2 regions of the Senegalia massiliensis genome follow, and region 2 is predicted to be linked to the other one. Evidence: riboswitches for the same ligand, from Rfam matches in the RefSeq annotation. Region 2 holds a riboswitch; the other holds the start of a gene.
The links. A riboswitch is a leader RNA that binds a small molecule or an ion and turns the genes downstream of it on or off. The one in region 2 is predicted to bind glycine.

Region 1 (3,424 bases), on a different contig from region 2:
TCAATAGAATTAGCACCTATTACATCTAACATCTCATCTCTATCTTGTTTAGTATTAGGTATATATCTATGCATATTATTCCTCCTCTGCACAGAATTTTTCATAATCTTCTTTATCCATTAAATCATCTAATTTAGCGTTATCTGCCATTTCCACTTTTATAAACCAACTTCCAAAAGCATCTTCATTTACAAGTTCTGGAGAGTCTTCTAACTCTTCATTTACTTCAATTACAGTTCCAGATACTGGCATATAGATATCTGATGCAGTTTTAACAGATTCTACTACTCCAAAAGATTCTTCCTTTTCTAACTCATCATCTACTTCTGGTAATTCCACATAAACTATTTCACCTAAATTATGTTGTGCATGGTCTGTTATACCTATTAACGCCTTATTACCTTCTACCTTTACCCACTCATGATCACTTGAATAATATAAACCTTCTACTGTTTTCATTAAAATTCCTCCTTAAATTTTTATTTTTTATTTTGTTTTAAAAATTTTGTATTAACAACTTTAACTTTTGCAAATCTTTTTCTAATTTTGATATCAAATTCTGTTCCAAGATCTGCATAATCAATATCAACCATTGCTTTACCAATATTTTTCTTTAATGTAGGTGAATGATAACCTGTTGTAACAAAACCAATTTTTTTATCATCCTTATATACTTCATAACCACTTCTTGGTATGCCTTTATCTATCATTTCAAACCCTACTATTTTTCTTTTTAATCCCTCTTCTTTTTGTTTCTTTAAAGCTTCTTTCCCTATAAAATCAGACTCTTTATTTAATTTAACAAAAAATCCTAATCCTGCTTCTAATGGAGTTATATCTTTAGATAACTCATTTCCATATAAAGGCAAATTAGCTTCAAAACGAAGGGTATCTCTTGAACCAAGTCCTGCTGGTTTTATTCCTTCTTCTTTGCCAACTTCTAATAATTTTTCCCAAACTTCTACAATATCATTATTCGCTAAATATATTTCAAAACCATCTTCCCCTGTGTAACCAGTTCTTGATACTATAGCTTTTTTTCCATCAACAAATACATTTCTATCAAGATAGAAAAATTTAATATCAGATAAATTTTTGTCAGTAATTTTTTGTAATATTTGTTCAGCCTTAGGTCCTTGAATAGCTATTTCAGAATATTTGTCTGATAAATCATTAATTTCCACATGATAATCTTTTCTGTTTTCTTTTATCCATTCATAATCCTTTTCTAAATTACTTGCATTTACTACTAAAAAATAATGGGTGTCAGAAAATTTATAAACAAGTAAATCATCTACTACTCCACCATCTGGATAGAGAAAAAATGTGTAAAGAATTTGATTGTTCTTAAGTGTTGTTATATCGTTTGTTACTAAATAACCTACAAAGTCTTTTGCATCATCTCCTTTTATTTCAATTTCTCCCATATGAGAAACATCGAAAATTCCTGCATCACTTCTAACTGCTTCATGCTCCAAAGTAAGACCTTCAAATTCTACAGGTAATTTCCATCCATAATAATCTGTCATTTTTCCGTTTAACCTTAGATGAGAATCATATAAAGCTGTTTTTTTTGAATCTACCATCATATCACTCCTTAAATATTTTTCCCCCTTGAAAAGGTTTTCATTAAGGGACATTAAAAAAAGAAATATAAAAACATACAAAATATATGCCTTATATTTCTCTGTATCTAGCCTGAGAGCTTTACATATTAATGTATTTCTCCTTCGGCGTCGCTAAAGCGATCTCTCCAGAGTTTCATCAAATAACGATCCTTTTACCTGAGAGTTTCTATAAAAATTATGGCGAATTTTATATATTGCTCCATCGGCTATCTATTTAAAGATATCTCTCGTTATTCTCATCTGAGTATTATATTATTAATTACATAATAATATATTTGAGCAATTATTACAACAATAGTTATTATTTTAACTTATTATTTATAATTTTCTTAATAATTATATATTATCATTTAAATCTTTATATTTTTGTGAATCTATGTTTACTAATATAACTTCATTTCCTATCCTAACTATATCCTCCCAATCAATAACTACATTATTATACTTAGTAAAAAGACTCATTATTCCACCAGCTTTGGGCATTATTATAGCTTTTATTTTTGCATTTTCCAAATCAATTTCTATATCATTTATCATACCCAATTTTGAACCATCAACAACATTTATTATTTCTTTTTCTGTTAATTCCGATGCTTTAATCATATTATCACCTCTTATCCTTTTATAATATATTTATATTAACTTGTCTTAAATTATGCATAATAAAAAAAATTAGTATAGAATCTATACTAATTTTTTCATATGATTTAAAGCAGTTTTCTCTAATCTAGAAACCTGAGCTTGAGAAATACCTATTTCTTCTGCAACTTCCATTTGAGTTTTACCTTCATAGAATCTCAAGTTTAATATTAGCTTTTCCCTATCATTTAATTTTCTTATACCTTCTCTTAGTGCTATTTCTTCTAACCATAGTTCATCTTCACTTTTTTCATCACTTACTTGATCCATTACATATATTGCATCTCCATTATCATGATAAATAGGTTCAAATAAGGATATTGGATCCTGAATAGCATCTAATGCAAATACAACATCTTCTTTAGGTAAATTCAATTCATCAGATATTTCTGTTATTGTAGGTTCTTTTGAATTCTTTTTTATCAATTGCTCTCTTGCTTGTAACGCTTTATATGCTATATCTCTAAGTGATCTACTAACTCTAATAGAATTGTTATCCCTTAAATATCGCCTAATTTCACCTATTATCATAGGTACAGCATAAGTTGAGAATTTCACATTATGTTTTAAGTCAAAATTGTCTATTGCTTTTATTAATCCTATACAGCCTACTTGAAATAAATCGTCAACATTTTCTCCTCTTTTGTTAAACCTTTTTATAACACTTAAAACTAGTCTTAAATTTCCTTGGATAAATTCTTCTCTAGCTTTCATATCTCCTTTATGAATTCTATCAAATAATTTCCTCATTTCTTTATTAGTTAATACGGGCAACTCTGATGTATTTACTCCACAAATTTCTACTTTGTTAATGTACATTTATGTTCATTCCCTTCTAGATGATCTACCCCTTTCAATATAAATTATTACCTTAGCTTTATATTTTATACAAAAGTAAATTGGTTATTTTTTCATATAAAATATTTTAATTTATTATTTCCTAAAAAAAAAATAGCATACATTTGTATGCTATACCATTTTACTTATTTCCTTTTGTAACCTTCTTACTATACGTTTCTCAAGTCTAGAAATATAAGATTGTGATATTCCTAAAATATCTGCTACTTCTTTTTGAGTTTTTTCTTCACCTGTCTTTTTAATTCCAAATCTCAGCTCCATTATTTTTCTTTCTCTTTCAGATAAAGACTCCATAGCTT
Region 2 (3,424 bases):
CATCCTTTACAGGTGTAATTCTAATGCTTTCACCTGGTCTAGCCATCTCTATGCTAATATTAGTAATGTTCTCATCCTCTAATAATAGATTCTTAAGCTCATTCTCATTTACATAAAGTACGCCATTATCAACCTTTGTTTCTTCTCCAAATTGAACATCCTTAATATGGATATTACCTAATTCCAGGCGCATACATTTCACCTCCTCTTTTTGTTTGGCTAAGACTATTTAATAGTCTTAGAAAATTTATATATATTTTTTTATCATTTCTTCAATTTTTCCTGGCTTAGCATCTTCCTTGGTAAGCTCATCTTGCTTTTCTCCATCTTTATAGATAGTAATTGTAGGAAGACCTAATACTTTTTGTTTTATAGCAAGTCTTCTAGCTGAAGACGTATCAAGTTTTACAAACTTGATTTTATCAGCATATTTTTCCTCTAATTCTTCAATATGTGGCATAAGTGCTTTACAAGGTTCACAACTTTTACCCCAAAAGTCTACTAATACATAACCCTCTGCTTCTAAAACCTCTTCTTCAAATGTTTTTTTATCTACCTCTAACATTTTTATACCCTCCTTTTAAATAGTTCTTTATTAAATAATGAGAAATATTATTCCTCAAAATTTTCTCCAATATACTTTTCAGCTTGAATTGCTGCAATTGCACCATCTGATGTAGCAGTTACTACTTGTCTAAGAGATTTTTGTCTTATATCTCCCGCAACAAAAACTCCATCAATATTTGTATGCATATTTTCATCACCTAATAGGTAACCTCTGTCATCCATATCAATTACATTTTTGAATAAATCACTTTGAGGAAGATATCCTACTAATACAAATATTCCAAATGTACCATCATCTTCATTTGCAACTATTTCAGTTTCTTCACCTGTTTTTTTATTTCTAAGTACCATTGATTCAACGATACCATCACCTTTTATCTCTTTTACTTCAGTATCCCAAATAAATTCTATTTTATCATTTTTAAATGCTTTCTCTTGAATAGATTTTGCAGCTCTAAGTTCATCTCTTCTATGAACTATAGTTACTTTTCTAGCAAATTTAGATATAAATAGTGATTCTTCAACTGCTGTGTCTCCTCCACCAATTACATATACGTCAAAATCTTCAAAAAATGCTGCATCACATGTAGCGCAATATGAAACTCCTTTACCAGTAAGTTCTTTCTCTCCTGGTGATCCTAAAAGTCTAGGTTTAGCTCCAGCTGCTATTATTACAGATCTAGCTTGATATTCACCTTTACTTCCTTTAACTACTTTTATTTCTTTTTCTAAATCTATTTCTGTAATTTCATCAATTTTTCTTTCTACATCAAAGCTATCTACTTGTTCTACCATTCTAGCTATTAACTTAGGTCCTGTAGGATCTTCAATAGAACCTGGATAATTTTCTAACTCTTCAGTAGTTACAATTTGTCCTCCAGCCTTTTCTTTTTCTAATATTAAAGTATCAAGTTTTGCTCTTCCTGCATATAATCCTGCAGAAAGACCAGCTGGTCCTGCACCAATTATAATTACATCGTAAATTTTATTCATTGTTACAACTCCTTTTTATAATATAGTCCTTATTGTAAATTATACCTTAACACAAAGATCTTTAAACAATTTTTATTATTTCTTAACACAATTATCTATTAATGATAAATCTACAATTTTAAAATCTTCTAAAGAATTTTCATCATATTTTCTATTTCCAATTTTATTTATAAATTTATCTGCTGTAACTATGGAATCTTCTATCACCATTAATGACTCTATATCTAATGTATTAGTTTCTTTAGATATTATAATTGATTTATATGGTGTCTCATTAGGCTTGATGCTACCCGATAAAGGATGTGTTAATAACTTATGTCCTACATGTATTTTGTCTCGTACATATTTTAAGACTTTCATATATGATATTTCCAAATAATCTACTTTGAACTTTTCATTATATTTTTTATGTACTAATGGATTATTAGTTATTATATACTCTGTCATTTTTTCACTCCTCAACCTTAGGAAAAGGTTTTTTTAAAATGTATTAAAAAAGAACATAAGCACCCAAGGTACCTATGCTCTGTTCTTGACCTGAGAGATTCTTCCATATAAGGAGTTGCTCCTTCGGTGCTTTCGCTTTTCAGAGTGCCATCCAAAAACGGTCCTTTTGCCTGAAAGTTTCACTATAGTTTGGCTTTCTATAGCTTACCCCTTCGGCGCCAATATATGATCTCTTCCGCAATTTTCATTTGGCAAATATTCAATTCTCTAATTCAATTACATTATAATATATTGTTATAGATAATACAATACTTTTTATAAGTTTTTTTGTGTTTTTGTTAAAAAATTATCTACTTAACTTTTATTAGTTCGTAATTTAAGCTACCTAGTCCTATTTGTTGACAATAATTTAATATTTTTTTGCCATCTATATTATGTATTGATTTAAATTTATCATCACCATTAGTATGATTATGAGAAAGCTTACTATCTTTATTTCCTACAGCTTTATCTATAAGATCAATACTTGCTTTATCAATTGCAACTGGATCAAATGATGCAAGTACTCCTATATCATTTACTATAGGTACATCATTCCATGGTACACAATCACATAATGGGGTTACATTCATAATAAAATTAAAATAAGCTACTTTTTCTTTTTTATTTTTTACAGCACCGTATGCATATTCAGCCATTTTTTCTAAGAAAACATTAGAGTCAGTCTCCCACTTAACTTCTATAGCTCTTGTAGGACAAACTGTAGTACACTCTCCACACCCAATACAAATATCATGTTCTATGTTTGCCTTGTCCTCTACATCTATAGCATCTACTGGACAATTTCTAGAACATATCCCGCAAGATATACATTTATCTTTAGATACAGATGGCTTTGCATCTGAATGTTGAATTTGTTTACCACTTGCAGAAGCACATCCCATGGCTAAATTCTTTATAGTTCCTCCAAATCCTGCCATCCCATGTCCTTTTACATGACTTAATACAACCATAGAATTTGCATTATAAATATCACCTGCAATTTTTGCTGTCTTACAATTTTTCTGTTTTATTTCTACATCAATAGAATTTTTACTATACAATCCATCAGCTATTATAATTGGTGCATTTACTACTGGATATGCAAATCCATTTTCAATTGCAGTTTTTATATGTATGACACTATTTGTTCTACTACCAGTATAGAGAGTATTGGTATCAGTTAAAAATGGACTTGCTCCATATTCTTTTACTTTATCTACAATTTGTCTTGCAAATGTTGGATGTAAATAAGCATGTCTTCCTTTTTCTCCAAAATGAACTTTAATTGCTGTAATATCTTGTTTGCTTAATATTTTTTTTATTCCTGCTTTATCAAATAATCTCTTTAACTTATTATGAATATTATCTTGCTCTT

Region 1: it holds a riboswitch for glycine, as region 2 does, so the genes downstream of both, gcvT (glycine cleavage system aminomethyltransferase GcvT) here and D3Z33_RS00540 (GrdX family protein) in region 2, are expected to answer to the same signal.

The regions. Positions count from the first base shown of each region.
Region 1 is NZ_QXXA01000007.1:155,176-158,599, forward strand. Features, by position in the region: gene gcvPA (aminomethyl-transferring glycine dehydrogenase subunit GcvPA) at 1-74, opposite strand, end outside; gene gcvH (glycine cleavage system protein GcvH) at 76-459, opposite strand; gene gcvT (glycine cleavage system aminomethyltransferase GcvT) at 480-1,586, opposite strand; glycine riboswitch at 1,686-1,759, opposite strand; glycine riboswitch at 1,763-1,868, opposite strand; gene D3Z33_RS07875 (YlmC/YmxH family sporulation protein) at 1,965-2,231, opposite strand; gene sigG (RNA polymerase sporulation sigma factor SigG) at 2,313-3,086, opposite strand; gene sigE (RNA polymerase sporulation sigma factor SigE) at 3,237-3,424, opposite strand, start outside.
Region 2 is NZ_QXXA01000001.1:111,867-115,290, reverse strand. Features, by position in the region: gene D3Z33_RS00555 (glycine/sarcosine/betaine reductase component B subunit) at 1-193, opposite strand, end outside; gene trxA (thioredoxin TrxA) at 248-565, opposite strand; gene trxB (thioredoxin-disulfide reductase) at 613-1,560, opposite strand; gene D3Z33_RS00540 (GrdX family protein) at 1,636-2,007, opposite strand; glycine riboswitch at 2,156-2,255, opposite strand; gene D3Z33_RS00535 (DUF362 domain-containing protein) at 2,358-3,424, opposite strand, start outside.